2 linked regions of the Aliidongia dinghuensis genome follow. The protein of the gene in region 1 interacts with the protein of each later gene in a pairwise test. Links are inferred from orthologs where the notes say so. Each region holds a gene or a part of one and is shown on either strand. Other genes may lie near its edges. The genes, in order: clpS and dps.

What was found.
Region 2: the proteins of clpS (region 1) and dps interact in binary tests that used the Escherichia coli proteins (3 or more experiments, as listed by UniProt). The link is inferred for Aliidongia dinghuensis from one-to-one orthologs.

Annotation. Positions count from the first base shown.
Region 1 is NZ_BMJQ01000005.1:364,177-373,537, reverse strand. The notes cover bases 2,199-5,073. They hold clpS (ATP-dependent Clp protease adapter ClpS), read right to left. Parts: upstream 3,861-5,073; coding sequence 3,537-3,860; downstream 2,199-3,536. Other genes in these bases: IEY58_RS12215 (hypothetical protein), read left to right, coding at 4,536-4,976; IEY58_RS12220 (phasin family protein), read right to left, coding at 4,118-4,483; clpA (ATP-dependent Clp protease ATP-binding subunit ClpA), read right to left, coding at 2,199-3,530. Also shown: IEY58_RS12240 (GNAT family N-acetyltransferase), read right to left, coding at 1-413; IEY58_RS12235 (phosphatase PAP2 family protein), read right to left, coding at 410-1,066; more of clpA, read right to left, coding at 1,203-2,198; IEY58_RS12210 (peptidase), read left to right, coding at 5,309-6,031; IEY58_RS12205 (D-alanyl-D-alanine carboxypeptidase), read left to right, coding at 6,454-7,638; IEY58_RS12200 (anthranilate synthase component II), read right to left, coding at 7,794-8,384; IEY58_RS12195 (anthranilate synthase component I family protein), read right to left, coding at 8,381-9,361. UniProt on the Escherichia coli protein: Involved in the modulation of the specificity of the ClpAP-mediated ATP-dependent protein degradation.
Region 2 is NZ_BMJQ01000009.1:35,513-44,825, forward strand. Bases 3,575-6,401 are described here. They hold dps (DNA starvation/stationary phase protection protein Dps), read left to right. Parts: upstream 3,575-4,660; coding sequence 4,661-5,143; downstream 5,144-6,401. Other genes in these bases: IEY58_RS17375 (ABC-F family ATP-binding cassette domain-containing protein), read left to right, coding at 3,575-4,507; IEY58_RS17385 (outer membrane lipoprotein), read right to left, coding at 5,233-5,730; IEY58_RS17390 (hypothetical protein), read right to left, coding at 5,746-6,360. Also shown: IEY58_RS17360 (transporter substrate-binding domain-containing protein), read right to left, coding at 194-985; IEY58_RS17365 (amino acid ABC transporter permease), read right to left, coding at 1,026-1,679; IEY58_RS17370 (amino acid ABC transporter permease), read right to left, coding at 1,679-2,356; more of IEY58_RS17375, read left to right, coding at 2,624-3,574; IEY58_RS17395 (2-aminoethylphosphonate--pyruvate transaminase), read right to left, coding at 6,561-7,712; IEY58_RS17400 (Ldh family oxidoreductase), read right to left, coding at 7,825-8,907; IEY58_RS17405 (hypothetical protein), read right to left, coding at 9,022-9,313.

The sequences.
Region 1 (9,361 bases):
TAGACGGCCTTGGCCGGCTCGTTATGGACGCCGACGCCGAGCTGCAGGATTTCGAGCCCGTCGACCGTGCGGGCATGGGTCATGACCCGATCGAGCAACCGGCGGGCGAGCCCCAGGCCGCGTGCCGCGACGCCGACATAGACGCCCCAGACGAGGCCCTTGTGCCGCTCCTTCAGGCCCGCCGGCACCATGAGACCGGTCATGGCGACGAGCCTGCCATCCCGAAAGGCGCCGAAGATCACGGAGGACGAGGCGTCGGGAATGCGGGCGGCGAATTGCTCGTCGCTGCGCCGAACCTCGTCCTCGTAGGCGGCGCTGAACGCGTCCGGCGCTTGGCTCAGGCCTTCGAGGCGAAGCGCGCGGAACGCCCCCGCGTCGGTCTTGGTGAGCGGCCGGATCTGGATTTCGCTCACGGTGCCGCCTTGAGCAGCGCCACCATGCCGACAGCGACGGCGGTGCCGAGGTAGAAGCCGGCGATCGTGTCGCTCAGCCAATGATAGTCGGCGCCGAGCAACCCAATCACGACGAGCGCGATCAAAGCCGCCCAGAGCGCGCGCAGCCGCGGCAAGCAGAGCCACAGCACCATCATCGGCGCCGTCACGAGCGTCGTGTGGCCGGACGGGAATGAGAACCAGCCGGCGCCGCCGTGCAGCGGCTCGAAGCCGAACACACCGTCCTTGATCCAGGACGGGTTGTTGTTGGTCCAGGTCTCGGGCCAGGTCCGGCCGAACAGAATCTTGAGCTCGTCCTTGATGACGAGGGCCGCGACCGTGGCGAGGCAGAGCGCCAGCAGCACTCGCCCGCCCGAGCCCGGCCGCCAGCCGGCGACCGCGGCGACGCCGGCGCCGATCAGGCCCAGGACGGCGAGCGGCGGGATCGGGTCGACGATCCAGGTGAGCCAGATGAAGCCCTGCTGCCCGTGCAGATGGTCGTGCGACCATGTCGAGAGCGGCCGGTCGACGAACCCGATCGCGAGCAGCACCAGCACGACGCAGCTCGAGGCCGCCCATAGGAAGATCCGGGCGGTCGGGCGCGTTTCGGCGGTCGGGCTTGTTTCGGCGGTCATCAGGCTCTCCGGCATTCGTCCCACGGCATCATTCTGGAATCGCTGAAGAAACTAGCACGGAACCCGTGACGGTTCGCCAAACGAGAAACGCCGGCCCACGGGACCGGCGTTTTCGAGTAATCGGGACGATCGCCGCCTATTCGACGTAGGCCGGCTCCTTCTCCACCGGCTCGCCGTCGTCGGGCTTCTCCGGCGTGGGTGCCGCGGCCGAGAACCGGAAGGCGAGCTTCTCGTCCTTGACCGTGACCGTGACCACGCCGCCCTTGGCAAGCTTGCCGAACAGCAGCTCCTCGGCGAGCGGCTTCTTGATGTTCTCCTGGATGACCCGGGCGAGCGGCCGGGCGCCATAGAGCGGGTCGTAGCCCTTTTCGGCCAGCCAGTCGCGCGCCGCCCCGTCGAGCTCGATGGTGACGCCGCGGTCGGCCAGCTGCACCTCGAGCTGGAGCACGAACTTGTCGACGACCCGATGGATCGTGTCGCGCGAGAGCGGCGAGAACGAGATGATGCTGTCCAAGCGGTTGCGGAACTCAGGCGTGAACAGCCGGTTGATCGCCTCCTGGTCGTCGCCCGTGCGCACCGTGCTGCCAAAGCCGATCGCCGGCTTCGAGAGTTCGGTCGCGCCCGCGTTCGTCGTCATGATCAGGATGACGTTGCGGAAGTCGACGTTCTTGCCGTTGTGGTCGGTGAGCTTGCCGTAGTCCATGACCTGCAACAGGATGTTGTAGAGGTCCGGATGGGCCTTCTCGATCTCGTCCAGCAGCAGCACGCAGTGCGGATGCTGGTCGACCGCGTCGGTGAGCAAGCCGCCCTGGTCGAAGCCGACGTAGCCCGGCGGCGCGCCGATAAGCCGCGAGATCGTGTGCCGCTCCATGTATTCGGACATGTCGAAGCGCTTCAGCTCAATGCCGAGGGTGCGGGCGAGCTGGCGTGCCACCTCGGTCTTGCCGACGCCCGTGGGGCCTGAGAACAGGTAGGAGCCGATCGGCTTCTCCTGGTCGCGCAAGCCGGCGCGGGCGAGCTTGATCGCCGAGGTCAGCGCGTCGATGGCACTGTCCTGGCCGAACACCATGGTCTTCAGGTCGCGCTCGAGGTTCTTCAGCACTTCCTTGTCGTCGCGCGACACGCTCTTGGCCGGGATGCGCGCCATGGTCGCGATCACCGCCTCGATCTCCTTGTCGGTGATCGTCTTGCGCCGCCGGCTCTCGGGCAGCAGCATCTGCGCCGCGCCCACCTCGTCGATCACGTCGATCGCCTTGTCCGGCAGCTTGCGGTCGTTGATGTAGCGCGAAGACAGCTCGACCGCAGCGCGGATGGCGCCGGCCGTGTAGCGGACCTTGTGGTACTTCTCGTAGTACGGCTTCAAGCCGCGCAGGATCTTCACCGAATCCTCGACCGACGGCTCGTTGACGTCGATCTTCTGGAAGCGGCGGACAAGCGCCCGGTCCTTCTCGAAGTACGAGCGGTACTCCTTGTAGGTCGTCGAGCCGATGCAGCGGATCGTGCCGCTGGCGAGCGCCGGCTTCAGCAGGTTGGACGCATCCATGGCGCCGCCCGAGGTGGCGCCGGCGCCGATCACGGTGTGGATCTCGTCGATGAACAGCACCGCGTGCGGCTGTGCCTCGAGTTCCGAGAGCACGGCCTTCAGGCGCTCCTCGAAATCGCCGCGATAGCGCGTGCCGGCGAGCAACGAGCCCATGTCGAGCGAATAGATGACCGCGCTCTGCAGCACCTCCGGCACTTCGCCCTGGACGATGCGGCGCGCCAGGCCCTCGGCGATCGCGGTCTTGCCGACGCCGGGGTCGCCGACATAGAGCGGGTTGTTCTTGGAGCGCCGGCACAGGATCTGGATCGTCCGGTCGACCTCGGCCTCGCGGCCGATCAGCGGGTCGATCCGGCCGGACTTGGCCTTCTTGTTGAGATTGACGGTATAGGCGTCGAGCGCGTCATGGCCGCGCTTCGTGTTCGCCTTGTCGCCGTTCTCGACCCGCTCCTCTTCCGCCCCCTGGACGCGGCGCGTCTCGGACCGGCCCGGCGCCTTGGCGATGCCGTGGGAGATGTAGTTGACCGCATCGAAGCGCGTCATCTCCTGCTCCTGCAGGAAATAGACGGCATGGCTCTCCCGCTCGGCGAACATGGCGACCAGCACGTTGGCGCCGGTCACTTCCTCGCGGCCGGACGACTGCACATGGATCGCCGCCCGCTGCAACACGCGCTGAAAGCTCGCGGTCGGCTTCGCATCCTCGACATGGGGCGAGACCAGGCTCGCCAACTCGTTGTCGACATAGCCGGCCAGATCGCGGCGCAGCTTGTCGACATCGACCGTGCAGGCGCGCAGCACGGCGACCGCATCCTGGTCCTCGGTCAGCGAGAGCAGCAGATGTTCGAGCGTCGCGTATTCGTGGCGCCGCTCGTTGGCAAATGCGAGCGCCCGATGCAGCGTCTTCTCAAGATTCCGCGACAGCATGAGACGCTATTCCTTCTCCAGAGTGCACTGCAAAGGATGCTGGTGCTGCCGAGCGAAATCCATGACCTGCGTCACTTTCGTCTCGGCAACTTCATAGGTGAAAACGCCGCAGATGCCGACGCCGCGCCGGTGGACATGCATCATGATCTGCGTCGCCTCTTCCCGGTTCTTGGAGAAGAACCGCTCGAGCACATGCACGACGAACTCCATGGGCGTGTAGTCGTCGTTGAGCATCAAGACCTTGTAGAGCGAAGGCTTGCGGGTCTTGGGCTTCGTCTTGACGACCACCCCGGTCGAATGGTCGTCGTCGCGTTTCTCGATGTCGCTCATCGCAGGCTCGGGGCAGGCACGCTCGGTTGGTCCAACTGGTCTACGGGGAACAGGCCCTCGGGAGAAACTATATGGGATGATGACGCGCCGACCCAAGACCCTTGGGCGTATCTTGCATGGCAAACCCTACCGAAATGAAAACGGCCTTCCGGCAAAAAGCCGGAAGGCCGTTGGGTCGGCCGCCGCCATAGGGGAGGAACAGGCGGCGGTCGATAAGCCCGAGCCGAGAAGCCCGAGGACAGGTCCGAAGGACGGCCTTAGGCGGCCGGCTTCAGCGCCTTCTCGGCAGCGGCGGTCACGCGGGCGCCGAGCGGGGCGGCCGAGTCCGTCGCGAGCTTGACGGTCAGCTCGCCGAGCTTGGTCGAATTGGCGACCAGCTTCTCGAACGAGGTCTTGGCGAAGTCGGCCTGCAGCTCGACGACGTCCTTGAGGGTCTTGGCCGCGAAGATCGCCTTGGTGGCGGCAGCGCTGCTCTCGAGCGACGACTGGGTGAGGCTGACGACTTCCTTCGACAGCTCCTCGATACCCTTGGCGAACAGGGTGTTGGCCTGGACGAACGCGTCCAAGTTGGCCTTACCGAACGCGGCGAAGTCTTCGTAGCCTTTGAAAGTCTGGGTCGACATAGGGGGCACCATGAATAGGGGGAAAGAGGGGGTCTTCGAGGCCGTTGGGGGAATGGAAGACGAAACCGGCGCCTCGACGACCGGCTTCGAAACGGGCTTGGCCGCGGCGGGGACCGCCTCGGCGGCCGGCGCCTTTGGTGCCGGCGAATTTTCGATCTTGACGACCGCGGGGACGGGCGTCACGGAAACGGGGGCGGGAGCAACCGGCTCGACCTTGACGGGCGCGGGCTTGGTGGCCTCGGGCTGGGACGTCGCCGGAACCGGCGTCTCGACAGCCGCCTTTGGGGCAGCTTCGGGCGCCTTGGCGGCGGCTGGCGTCGGCGCGACGGCCGGTGTCGGCGCAACGACGGGCTTCGCCTCGACGGGCGTCGGCTTCGCGGTCGCAGCGGCGGGCGCCGTCGTGGGCGCAACCTTCGCGGGAGCGGTCTTGGCGACGGGGGTCTTCGAGGCAGCCGCCTTCGCGGGCGCCTTGGCAGCGGCCGCCGGCTTCTGAGCGACGGGCTTGCCTGCCTTCGGATCGGTATCGGTCATCTCAGGGTCCCTCCTGGCGCGGCAACCGGGGCGAGCTTGATTTCTCGCTCCCGGAGATTGCTGCATCGCAACACAAGTTTCAAATATGCCTGTCCGATGCCAGAGTCAATGATTTTTTGTGCACTGCAACATCAATCGTTGTTGAACAGGTCTCGACACCATCGGTTACGCCGCCTTAACCGAGGCTGTCGCTTGATGACGGCCAGCGCTTGATGACGGGCGGTACGCTGGGGCATCCTCCTCGCGGGCCGGGATCAGCCGGCCCATCCGAGGAACGAGCGGAAAGAAGCGGTTGTGACCTATTGCGTCGGGATCAAGGTGCGGGACGGGCTGATCGCCCTGTCCGATGGGCGGGTGACGTCGGGCAACCAGGTGTCGCGCGCCCGCAAGCTGACCCTGCATGGCGCCGACGGCGGCCAGTTCATGGTCATGACCTCGGGCCTGCGCTCGGTGCGCGACAAGACCCTGGCCTATCTCGAGCGCGACATGCGCGCGGCCGATGCCAAGCCATTCCGCCGAGTGCTCGACGCGGTCGCCGGCTTCTGCGCGGCACTGCGCGAGGTGAAGCGCGAGGACCAGGAGGCGCTCGAGGCGGCGGCCCTGCCGCTCAATCTGCACTGCATCATGGGCGGCATGCTCGCCGACGACGCCGAGCCGGGCCTCTATCTGATATATCCGGAAGGCAACTGGATCGCCTGCGACGAGCGCACGCCCTATCTCTCCGTGGGTGCCACCGCCTATGGCAAGCCGATCCTCGACCGGGCGCTCAGCTACGACACGCCGATGCAGGCGGCGCTCAAGATCGCGTATCTGTCGTTCGACTCGACGCGCGTCAGCGCCGCCGACGTCGGCTACCCCATCGATCTTGCGACCCTATCCACGGCAGACGGCGCGATCCGCACGGTCGAGCTCGACTACGACGACCTGTTGGAGCAGCGCCTGTGGTGGAACACCCACATCACCCAGCTGACCGGCCAGCTGCCGGACGGCCCGTGGATCGACAAGCTGCTGCGCTAATCTCTTGAAATGACTCAATCGTCGGCCGGTATCGCCCGAGCCGATTCGGTGCTGTCGCGTCTGCACGCGAGAACAGAGTCTGTGTTCGCGGCGGAACCTTCAGTGGTGCGCCGACACCGCGCCCGGACTCGTTCCCGCTTTATTCCAGTTGAACCGGACGAGCGGGCGACAAGCCGCAACGCCGAAGATTTCCACAGCTAATTTCGACTGACGTGTCGAAAGGCAATGGACAGCGATTCAGTAATTTTTTAACCTCTTAGCGGTACCGGTACGGTGGATTTTATTGTTCGGGGGAGGCCGAGTTGGGCATCCATTCAATTCGGCGGTCGCGACGGCAGGGGGGCTTGGCCGTTGCAGCCGTTCTGTTGGGCATGACCTGTCTCGCTGGCGGCTCTACTTCTGCGTGGGCTGGCTATGCCTCGATGGTCGTCGACGGCACAACCGGCGAGGTATTGAACGAGGTCAACGCGGATGAGCTGAACCATCCGGCGTCGCTCACCAAGATGATGACCCTCTACATGACCTTCGAGGCGCTGCAGCGTGGCAAGCTCACGTTCGACACGCGCATGCCGGTCTCGGAGTTCGCCGCTGCCAAGATGCCAACCCATCTGGGCGTGCCGGCCGGCGATGAGGTCACGGTCAAGGAATGCGTGCTCGGCATGATCGTGCTGTCGGCCAACGACTGCGCGGCCATTGCCGGCGAATATCTGGCCGGCGGCAGCGAAACGGCCTTCGCGCGCATGATGACCGACAAGGCCCATCAGCTGGGCATGACCAACACGACCTTCCGCAATGCCTCGGGCCTGCCGGACGACGAGCAGGTCACGACCGCGCGCGACCTGGTCAAGCTCGCCCAGCATCTGCACGACGACTTCCCGCAGTATTACCGCTTCTTCTCGACCCGCGAGTTCCTGTTCCGGGGCCGCGTGATCCGCGGGCACAACCGCCTGATGTACCGCTACGCCGGCATGGACGGCTTGAAGACCGGCTTCACCTCTGCCTCGGGCTTCAACCTTGCCTCCTCGGCGGAGCGCGACGGCCATCGGCTCTACGGTGTCGTCATGGGCTCGACCAGCGGCGGCATCCGCGACCACCTGATGCAGACCCTGCTCGACAATGGCTTCGCCCATCGCCCGACCGATCCGGTGCTGGTCGCCGAGGCTGGCGGCCAGAGCGCCAAGTCGGCACGGCGCGTGTTCGCCGGTGCCGGCACGATGCTGGCGGCGCTCTCGCCGATCGGCAAGGCCGAGGCCGCGACGCCGGCGCCCGCCACGACCCGGGTGCTGCGCGGGCATAACGCCCGATCGGGTGGCATCGTGACCGCCGTATCGACCGAGCGCTGGGCGGTCCAGGTCGGGGCATTCAGCAGCCATGCGCAGGCCGAGGAAGCGGCCATGCACGCGATCCGGCTCGCGGGCCTGCACGGCGAGGAAGCCTCGGTCCTGGGCCCAACCCGGCACGAACGGCACAAGATCTTCCGCGCCCGGTTGAACGGCTTCTCCAGCGAGCATCAGGCCCGCGAGGCCTGCGGCGCGCTGCACAAGAAGGGCCACCTCTGCGTCGTCGTCCCGCCCGGCAAGGGCAGCGTCAAGCTCGCGAAGGACTGAGCGACACAGGAGCGAAACCAGAAAAGCCCGTCCGGCCCCGGACGGGCTTTTTGCTTTCCGACGCGAACACCCTCACCCCGGCCCACTCCCGCAAGCGGGAGAGGGAGGATCCGCGGAACGCGGGAGGGTGAGGGTCGCGCCGCCGCTCCCCTCCCCTACCAAGCAGCACCGCCGGCCGCGACGCGGTCGATGAAGTTGCCGAACAGCCGCGCGCCGGCCTCGGTGCGGATGCTCTCCGGGTGGAACTGCACGGACTCGATCGGCAGGAAACGGTGACGCAGCCCCATGATATGACCGTCGTCCTCGGCGCGCGCCGAGACCGCGAGGCAGTCGGGCAGCCCGTCTTCCGCCACGACGAGCGAATGGTAGCGCGTCGCCGAGAAAGGCTGGGCCTGGTCCTTGAAGCAGCCCTCGCCGTCATGGGCGATCGGGCTGGTCTTGCCGTGCATGAGCCGGCGCGCGCGCTCGACCTTGCCGCCGAACGCGAGCCCGATCGCCTGGTGGCCGAGACAGACGCCCAGGATCGGCAGGCGGCCGGCGAACCGGTCGAGCATGCCGACATAGCCGGCATCGGCGGGATGGCCCGGGCCAGGCCCCAGCACGATCAGGTCGGGCCGCATCGCCTCGATCTCGTCGCCCGTCACCCGGTCGTTGCGCACGACCGGGACGTCCAGGCCGGCCTCCAGCAGATATTGCCGGATGATGTAGACGAAACTGTCGTAGGCATCGATCAACAGCGCCTTCATGGCACGAGCTCCTCGTTCGTAATGGCCCAATAGCCGGCCCCGAGCTTGGCGAGCGTCTCGCGCCACTCGGCCGCGGGGTTCGAATCCGCGACGATCCCGGCCGACGCGCGGATGGTGTAGTGGCGCCCGTCGTGCAGCGCCGTGCGGATCGCGAGGCCGGTATCGACGAAGCCCGCGAAATCGATGAGCCCGAAGGCGCCGGCATAGAGGCCGCGCCGGCTGGTCTCCAGATCCTCGATGATCTCCATGGCGCGGACTTTCGGCGCGCCGCTCATGGTGCCGGCCGGGAAGCTCGCGGCGATCGCGTCGTACTCGTCCGTGCCGAGCGCCAGATCGGCCGTCACCGTCGAGACGAGATGGAACACGTGGCTGTACCCTTCGGTCGCCAAGAGCTGCGGCACAGCCAGGCTCTCCGGTGTCGCGATGCGGCCGAGGTCGTTGCGGCAGAGGTCGACCAGCATGACATGCTCGGCGATCTCCTTCGGGTCGGTCCGGAGCTTCTCGGCCTGGGCCGCATCAAGCGCGGGCGTGGCGCCGCGCCGGATCGTGCCCGCGAGCGGCCGCATGGTCGCCCGTCGCCGCTCGATGCGCAGGAACACTTCCGGGCTGGCGCCGACCAGCTCGGTGCCGGCCACGCGCGCCAGCACCATGTAGGGCGCCGGGTTGCGCACGCGCAGCCGGCGATAGACCGAGAGCGGGCTCGCCTCGGTCTCGATGGTGAGGGCGTGGCCCAGCTGGACCTGATAGATGTCGCCGAGCCCGATATGGTCGAGCGCCGTCGCGACGCCGGCTTCGTAGCTTGCCTGGTCGATCGAGTCCGTGACGCGGCGCGGCACCGGCACGGCGGGGATCGCAGCCTCCTCGCCCTCGGCCCGGGCGCCGTCGAGCCGTTCCAGCAGCTCCTCCAGATCGACCGGCTCCCAATGCGGCCCGCGCGCCGTCACCAGTTCGGCCGTCCCGCGGGCGAGATCGAACGA
Region 2 (9,313 bases), on another replicon or contig:
CCGGTCGGTGGTCCTGCCGGCGAAGCCGGCGACCGAAGGTGCGGCACTCCGGACTATAAGGGAAACCGGCTCCCGATGGTACCGCGCGGACGCTCGTAAGGGCGCTTCCAGGACAGGCAATCGCCGGAAAATGAAAAGGCCCATCCGGAGTCCCCACACTCCGGATGGGCCAGCCACACGTCCTAACCCGCGATCAGAAGGTCGGCAGATTGGGCAGCGGCTTATGGAACCACTTCTCGTGGATGGCGTTGAGCTCGCCGTTGTTCTTCACGAAATAGACGAATGTGTTGACCCACTGGTGCAGGTTCCACTGGTCCTTGCGCATGGTGATGCCGTTCGGCTGCTGCAGCAGGGTGAACTTGCGCTCGATGCCGGCGCCCGGGTTGGCGGCGAAAGTCGTGTCGCCGGTCAGGCCCGTCTCGGCGATCGCGTCGACCTGGTGGGTGATCAGCGCCTGATAGGTGCTGGGATCATCGTCGAACCGCGCCATCTTGACCTGGTCGCCCAAGCTCGTGCTCAGGATCACATCCTGCACCGTGCCGCGCGGCACGCCGACCTTGAGGCCCTTCAGGTCGTCGAGCGAAGTGATCTTCTTGTCCTTGGGCGCGAACACGACGTTCTCGATGGCACTGTAGGGGATCGAGAACAGCACCTGCTTCGCGCGCTCCGGCGTCACGCCGAAGGTCGCGACGATCAGGTCGACCTTGTTGGTAAGCAAGAACGGGATGCGGTTCGGGCTGGTCAGCTGCACCAGGTTGACCTTGACGCCCATGTACTTGCCGAGGAGCTTCGCCACGTCGATGTCGTAACCGTCCGGCTCCTGCTTCTCGTTCAGGATGCCGTAAGGCGGCAGATCGACGAGCACGCCGATATTGATCGAGCCGCGGCTCAGGATCTCGTCGACCGTCTGCGCCGCCGCCGGCCGCGCCGTCATCGCCAGGCCCAGCATGACGCAGGCCGCCGCCAGGTATTTCATCAGTCTCATGGCCGTCCTCTCCCCAAAGGTTTCTGTTTCCCGTTCCTGCCTAGCGCCGATAGGCCTGCGCCAGACGCTTCTCCAGCCGCCGGCTCGCGATGGTGAGCGGCCAGCAGATGACGAAATAGATGAGCGCCACCGTCCCGAAGATGAGGAACGGGCGGAACGTCGCATTGTTGAGCAGCTGCCCGGCGCGAATGAGCTCGACGAAGCCCAGGATCGAGGCGAGCGAGGTGCTTTTGACCAGGTTGACGAGGAAGCCCACGGTCGGCGCCACGGCGAGCCGGAGCGCCTGGGGCAGCACGACCCTGAACATGATCGGCACATAATGCAGGCCGAGCGAGCGCGCCGCCTCGATCTGCCCCTTGGGCACGCCCTGGATGGCGCCACGCCAGATCTCGCCCAGGAACGCGCCGGCATTGAGGCTCAAGCCCAGCATGGCGGCAATCCACGGGTCGACCGCGACGCCGATCATGTCGCCGCCGAAGAACACGAGGAACAGCTGGAGCAGCAGCGGCGTCCCCTGGAACAGGCGGATATAGGCGATGGCGAGATAGCGCTGCAGCCGGTGCTGCGCTGTGCGCATGAACGCGATCGTGATGCCGACCACGGCGCCGCCGCCGAACGCCAGCGCCGACAGCAGCAGCGTCCAGCGCACGGCCCAGACCAGGAACTCGATGTCGGTGAACGTAAGCGTGCGCATCAGCGGTGCTCCACGCGGGGGAACGCCCAGCGGTCGATGAGCGCGAAGGCCGCCTGGAAGATCATCGAGACGATGAAATAGATGACGAACACGATGATGTAGGTCTCGAATGGCCGGAACGTGCGCGACTGCACGTCCTGGGCGGCGGCCATCAGCTCGTCGGCCGAGACGACCGAGACGATGCTCGAGTTCAGCATCAGGAGGATGAACTGGCTGCCGAGCGGCGCCACCATGACCTTCAAGGCCTGGGGCAGCACGACCAGGCGGAAGCTCTGCAGCGTATGGAGGCCGAGCGCCCTCGCCGCCTCCATCTGGCCGTGCGTGACGCTCTCGATGCCGGCGCGCACGATCTCGATCGTATAGGCGCTGCCGTTCAGCACCATGGCGATGACCGCCGCGGTGTTGGCATCGAAGCTCAGGCCCACGGTCGGCAGGCCGAAAAAGATCATGAAGATCTGCACCAGGAACGGCGTGTTCCGGATGACCTCGACATAGGCGATGACCAGCGTCTGGATCCACTTCGGGCCCGATGTCCGCAGGAGCGCGCCCCCGATCGCGAAGGCAAGGCTCAGCACCATCGAGATCGCCGACAGGCGCAGCGTGTACACCATGCCCCACAGAAGCTCGTCGAAATTGACGGGCTTCAGGATCTCGCCGAATTGAAAGATATAGTTCATGCCGGGCAGGTTTCCCGGTCAAAGAACTCCCCGTCAGGCCGTCTCGGCTGGCGCACGCCCTCTCCCCCTAGGTCTTCTTGCCGGACGTCTCATGATCCGGCTTCGTTCGTCAGGCTCAGTCAACCAACTTGTACGACGAATGTCGAGCCCCGTTTGGTCGCAAGCCCGCCCCGTCCCCGTGTTTTTATCCTCTGATGATATCACACGATCAGTGCTGCATTGCAATGATCGCCAGGACCGGGACGCTCATGGTAAGAGGGCGGCGCCATGCTCTCGATTTCCAACATTACCTATCGCATCGCCGGCCGTACGCTCCTCGAGAATGCGTCCGCCGTCATCGCCGCCGGCCATCGCGTGGGCCTGGTCGGCCGCAACGGCGCCGGCAAGTCGACGCTGTTCGGCCTGATCCTGGGCGAGCTGCAGCCCGACCAGGGCGAGGTCGAGATCCAGCGCGGCACGCGCGTCGGCATCGTGGCGCAGGAGGCGCCGGGCGGCACCATGACGCCGCAGGATGTGGTGTTGGCGGCCGATCTCGAGCGTACCGCCCTCATGCACGAGGCGGAGACGTCGCACGATGCCGAGCGGCTGGCCGAGGTGCACATGCGGCTCGTCGACATCGACGCCCATACGGCGCCGGCGCGCGCCGCCGAGATCCTGGCCGGCCTGGGATTCTCGGAAGAGATGCAGCAGCAGCCGATGTCGAGCTTCTCGGGCGGCTGGCGCATGCGCGTGGCGCTCGCGGCTGCCCTTTTCGCCCAGCCGGAACTCTTGCTGCTCGACGAGCCGACCAACCATCTCGATCTCGAGGCAACGGTCTGGCTCGAAGCCTATCTGCAGAAATATCCGCACACGCTGCTCGTCATCAGCCACGACCGGCAGATCCTGAACGCCTGCGTCGACCATATCCTGCATCTCGACAGCCGGCAGCTGACTTTCTATTCCGGCAACTACGACTGGTTCGAGAAGATGCGCGAGGAGCGCATCGCCCAGTCCAAGGCCGAGGCCGCCAAGGTCGACGCCAAGCGCAAGCACCTGCAAAGCTTCGTCGACCGGTTCAAGGCCAAGGCGACCAAGGCGCGCCAGGCGCAGAGCCGCATGAAGATGCTGGCGAAGCTCGACGCCGTCTCGGTCATCCGCGACGATCCGTCCGTGACGTTCGATTTCCCGGAGCCGGTGGAGCTGGCGCCACCGCTCCTGTCGTTCGACAAGGTCGCGGTCGGCTATGCGCCGGGCAAGCCGGTGCTGCGCGAGATCGACGTGCGCATTGATCCAGACGACCGCATCGCGCTCCTCGGCTCCAACGGCAACGGCAAGTCGACCTTCGCGAAGCTGGTCGCCGGCCGGCTCGAGCCGATGGAGGGCCACCATCACCGCTCGGGCAAGCTCTTCACCGGCTTCTTCGCCCAGCACCAGATCGAGGACATGGACGGCGAGGCGACGCCGTTCACGCTGATGGCGGCACTCATGCCGGGCGCCGGCGTGCCGCAGGTGCGTGCGCGCCTGGGCCGCTTCGGCTTCGGCCAGGAAAAGGCGAACGTCAAGGTCAAGGACCTGTCGGGCGGCGAGCGCGCGCGGCTCAATTTCGCGCTCATCACCTACAACGCGCCGCCGATGCTGATCTTCGACGAGCCGACCAACCATCTCGACATCGACAGCCGCGAGGCGCTGGCGGTCGCGATCAACGAGTACAAGGGCGCCGTCATCCTGATCAGCCACGACTGGCATCTCCTGGAACTGACGGCCGACCAGCTGTGGCTCGTCGCCGACGGCCGGGTCAAGCCGTTCGACGGCGATCTCGAGGACTATCGCAAGCTGATGCTGGGCAAGACCGGCACCGGCAATACCAGGATTCCCAAGGACAAGCGGCCGAAGGAGAAGCCCGTCGACGAGCGCCAGGCCGACCGGTCGCGCGGCGCCGACCGGCGCCGGGAGCTGGACGCGCTGCGCCGCCGCTCACGCGAGGCCGAGGCGTCGCTGGCGCGCCTCACCGAGGACAAGGCGACGGTCGAGGCTTCATTGCTCGGCCGCGATCTCGACAGCGCCAAACGCGCGCAGCTGATGAAGCGGCAGGCCGAGCTCTCGGCGGCCGTCGCCAGCGCCGAGGAAGCGTGGCTCGAAGCGGCGGAAGCGCTGGAGGCCGCCGCCGCTTGATGGGATCCGCCCAGAGCCGCGCCCAGGGAACCATAGGGGCGGGAACCATGGTGGTTTTCCCGCGATTGTAGCGGCGGGCGTGCTTGCTTCCGGGCGCGCCGCCCCTATCTCAAGGTGCCGCCCATGCCTGAAATCCCAAACCCAGAGGTCCCCATGCATCGCACCAAGATCGATCTGGCCGACAACGTGCGCGCCTCCGTCATCGGAGAGCTGAGCACGGCGTTGGCCGACGCCGTCGACCTCTCCGCCCAGGTCAAGCAGGCCCATTGGAACGTCAAGGGGCCGAACTTCATCGCGCTGCACGAGCTGTTCGATCAGATCGCGACCGACGTGCGCGACTACACCGACCTGATCGCCGAGCGCATCGTGACGCTGGGCGGCACGGCCTATGGCACCGTGCAGGAAGCGGTGTCGAAGAGCCGCCTGCCGGCCTACCCGACCGACATTTCGGCCGGCTCGAACCATGTCGAGGCGTTGAGCACCGCGCTCGCCACCTTCGGCAAGAACGTCCGCGCATCGATCGACACGACCGACGAGCTCGGCGACGCCATCACCGCCGACGTGCTGACCGAGGTCGGCCGCGGCATCGACAAATGGCTCTGGATGGTCGAGGCCCACCGCCAGGCGGATTCGTAAGCAACGCCCATCGCAGGACGGCGAAGGGGAAGCCCCAGGGCAGGACCGGCGGCAAAGGGGCGGTTTGTGCAAGAAGAACAAACCGCCGATCAGCTTGCCGGTGCTGCCGGCGGGTTGTTCGACGTATCTGGAATGAGACGGGCCTTGACGCCGTAGATGAGCATGACCTTTTGGCCCACGGCCAAAGGCTGCGCGTCCTTCTGCGTCACCGACATCAGATCGCCGTTCTGTTTCTGCACGATATATTCGAAGGCCTGCGTATCAGTCGCGCTCTTCTCCACAAGCGCGCCGATGGCGGCGCCCACGAGGACCCCGCCCAAGGTGGCCGCGGCACTGCCCCCGCCGGATCCGAATGACGAGCCGCCGATACCACCGGCCGCACCACCAACCAGAGCGCCGGCTCCCGCAGTGCCATCCACGTCCACCGAGCGGACGCTTTGCACAGTGGCGCGATCAACCTTGCTCGCCTGCTGCATGCTGGCCGACGAGTAATGGTCGGGCGAGTAGCCGTTCTGGCAGGCGTTCAGCATCAAAGCGACTAGCGCCAAGCCGCAGCCGCTCCGCGCCATGTTAGAAAATCGGCTCATCGGATACTCACAGTCTTAGGAAACAGGGGCGCCGGGAGGATTCGTTCCCGGGCTCGGTTGCACGGCCACGGCGGGATCGGCCGGCTTGCCTGCCGGCTCTTTCGTACCCTTCTGCAGTTCCCCCACGGTGCCAATGACGGCGTCGCGCGCGACCGCTGTCACGAAGTCATCCCGAGAGACGATCAGGGAGCCAATCAGTCCGAGGCTCATGGCCTGCGCAGCCCCCATTCGCAACAGGGGCGTGCCATCCGTATCCAGAACCCGGATCCCGACGATGACGGAACGGTGAACGAGCAGGCCCAATTCAGGCTGATAGCTCACGTAGAGCCGTACGCGTACGTCAGGCGGACGCGTCCCGTCCTCGACGATGTGCATCCCGTAATTCTCGAACTGGGAAATGACCGCCGCTTTGACGGCGCTCATGACCTCGCTGTCATTCTGCGAGGGATTGGGATCGATGGATTTATCGACATCCGAGTCGAATCCGCCGTTGAAGGATGCGACCTTGTCCAGCTTGATCACATCGATCTTTGACGGAACATCGGCCGCCGATTTACCCGCTTCATACGGAGACGAGGCGCAAGCGGCGGTCAGGCACAGCGACAAGACCGCAAGGAACCTAAGGTACATTCAAAACCGTCCAATCACAGACGCGAAAGATGCTCGACACGCTCAGCTTAAAGGTGATTTCCCCAAAAAGCCATCCGCAGTGAGTGTGCGAGAACCATGGGTCCTCAGCTTGTCGACGAGGCCTTGGCGTTGATGGCAGCGTGCCGTCCTTCCCACCTCGTCATCCCCGCGGAGGCGCGGGGATGACGGCGAAAGCGGGGCTACGACGGCGTCCCTGCCCGCTCCTTGATGCCCATGTCGCGCAACACCGCGTCCATCGCGCGCACTGCGGCCGCCATGTCGGCGGGCTCGATCGCGCCGATGCAGCCGACGCGGAAGCTCGGCTCCGGCGTGTTGTAGAAATTGCTGATGAGGAAGCCGCGCGCCTTCAGGCCGTCGACGAAGCGCTGCAGGTCCCAGGCGGGATCGGCCGGGGCCGCGACATTGACGATGATCGGGCCCTGTACGTGCGCCGGCAGGCAGGGCGTGAGGCCGAGCGCCACGATGCCGTCGTAGAAGGTCCGCATGTTCGCCGTATAGCGCGCGAGCCGCCCCGCCTGCCCTACGGCCTCGTAGCGGTCGAGCGCCACGTCGAGCGCCGCCACGACCTGGGCCGGTGGCGTGAAGCGTGCGGCCCCCGGCACACTGCGCGTGTTGCGCCGGGCGCCGGGCGTCGCCGCCCCGCTCTGATGGTCGTAGACGTCGCTCAAATCGAGCGACCAGCTGCCGGCATTGCCGCGGCAGGCGTCGAGCCGCTCGATCGGCGCGACGGTGAAGCTCATGCCCGGCAGCGCTTCCAGGCCCTTGTTGGAGGTGAAGCTGATCGCATCGACCATGTCGAGCGCGCTGATATCGAACGGCAGGATGCCGAACGCGCTGACCGCGTCGACCAGCACGCGCCGGCCGAGCCGGCCCACCGCGGCGGCGATGGCCGGCACGTCGTGGATGATACCCGAGCCGGTCTCGCTATAGACGAGCGCCACATGGCCGATCGCGGGGTCGGCCTCGAGCGCCGCCGTAACCGCCTCGACGCTGGTGCGCGTGCGCGCCGGGACCGGCAGGCGCACGACGGTGCGGCCCGCTTCTTCGGCAAGCCGCGCCGCCCGATCGGCATAGGCGCCGGTCATGGGCAGCAGGAGCTTGGCGCCCTTCGGCACGAAGGTGCGGATCGCCGCCTCGACCGCAAAATGGCCGCAGCCCTGGAGCGGCAGCACGGCATGCCGGTCCGGCGCGCCGCCGGCGATCGGCAGCAGCCGGCGATAGACCCGGGCGTAGATAGCTCGGAAGTCGTTGTCCCACGGCGCGTAATCCTCCGCCATCGCAGCGCGGACGGAAGGATGGGTCGTGACCGGGCCGGGGATCAGCAGCTTCATCGCAGGACCTTTGAACGGAACCAAAGGCCGCGATTGTCGGGCAGACCGGCCACCTAAGGAATCGGCATCTGCGCAGGCGCCCTTGCTCGGGGCGCAGAGCTGTTATGCCCGATCAGGATCCGATCAGGATCGGCGCGCCGGCCGCCGTCGCGATGTCGCGCAATTCCTGGGCGAGCCGCGCCGAGAGCGGGATGCCGTTCCGCTGCCGCTCCGCCCGGGCGCGGACCTCGGGATCGCCCGCGACCTGCACCGGCTCCGCCGGATCAGCCGCCCGGGTCGCGCGCAGCGCGTCGATCATCTCGTCGAGATCGGCCTCGAACGCGCCCTCCTCGCGGAATGCGTCCGGATCGATCGCCAGAAAGAAATGGCCGACATCATGCCGCGCCGCGTCCGGATCGCGCCGCTCCCGGAGTGCCCCGAACTGGGCGCCGGACAGGGTCGTGCACAGCACCTCGACCATCATGGCGAGGCCGTAGCCCTTGTGGCCGCCCATGGCGCGGGTGCTGCCGAGCGGCGTCAGGCGGCGATGGCTGAGGGCCGCGTCCGGGTCGGTAATGCTGCGACCATCCGGATCGACCGCCCAGCCGTCCGGGATCGGCTTGCCGACGCGGGACGCGATCGTGATCTTGCCGAGCGCCGCCGTGCTCGTCGCCATGTCGAGCAGGAACGGCGGGTTGCGCTTCGCCGGTGCGGCAAACGCGATCGGGTTCGTGCCGAACATGGCGTCGGCGCCGTAGAGCGGCACCACGCTCGGCCGTGCGACCGCGGTCATGGCGATGCCGATCAAGCCGCGGTCGCTCGCCCGCTCGGCATAGGCGCCGGCGGCGCCGTAGTGGTGGGAGTTGCGCACGGCGGCGACGCCGACGCCGATCGTCGCCGCCTTGTCGCAGGCGAGATCCATGGCGCGGACCGATGGCACATGGCCGAGACCGCCGCCGCCGTCGACGAGCGCCGTCGCCGGATTCTCGCGCACGACGCGGATCTCCGGCCGGAAGGTCAGCTTCTCCTGCTCGCGCAGCCGATGATAGAGCTGCATCATGCCGGCACCGTGGCTGTCGATCCCGGCGAGATCGGCCCACAGCATGATGTCGAGCGTGGTCTGGATGTGATCTTCCGCCATGCCCCAGGCGCCGAAGATCGCCGCCAGCTGCCGCCGCAACAGGTCCGCGGAAACCAGAGTCTCGTCCGATGCCATTCCTGGAACGCTCCCTCACCCTCGATTTTGGATAGAGGGGAGCCCGGACGCGGCGGGCCTGTCAATCGGCTGCGACGAAATAATCAGACAAATGCCCCAAGCGTCGGATGACCGTCACTTCGCCTTCTCGTGCTCCGCCATGCCGACCGCCTTGTAGTCGTAGGTCGGATAGAACTCGGTCCGATAGACGCCCCAGGCGGTATCCTCGAGCACCCGGTTGACCTCGCGGATGCGCGAGGCCGGCAGGCGGAGGACCACGACCTGGCCGATGCCCATGGCGACGGTCCAACTGACCACCTCCATGCCGGGCGGCGGGAACGCCTTGTAGAAGCCTTGGCGGGCGAGCTGGGCATTGAGCTCGCCCAAGGGGCGCGACTGGTCGTGCTTCAGGAAGATGGTGAGCAGG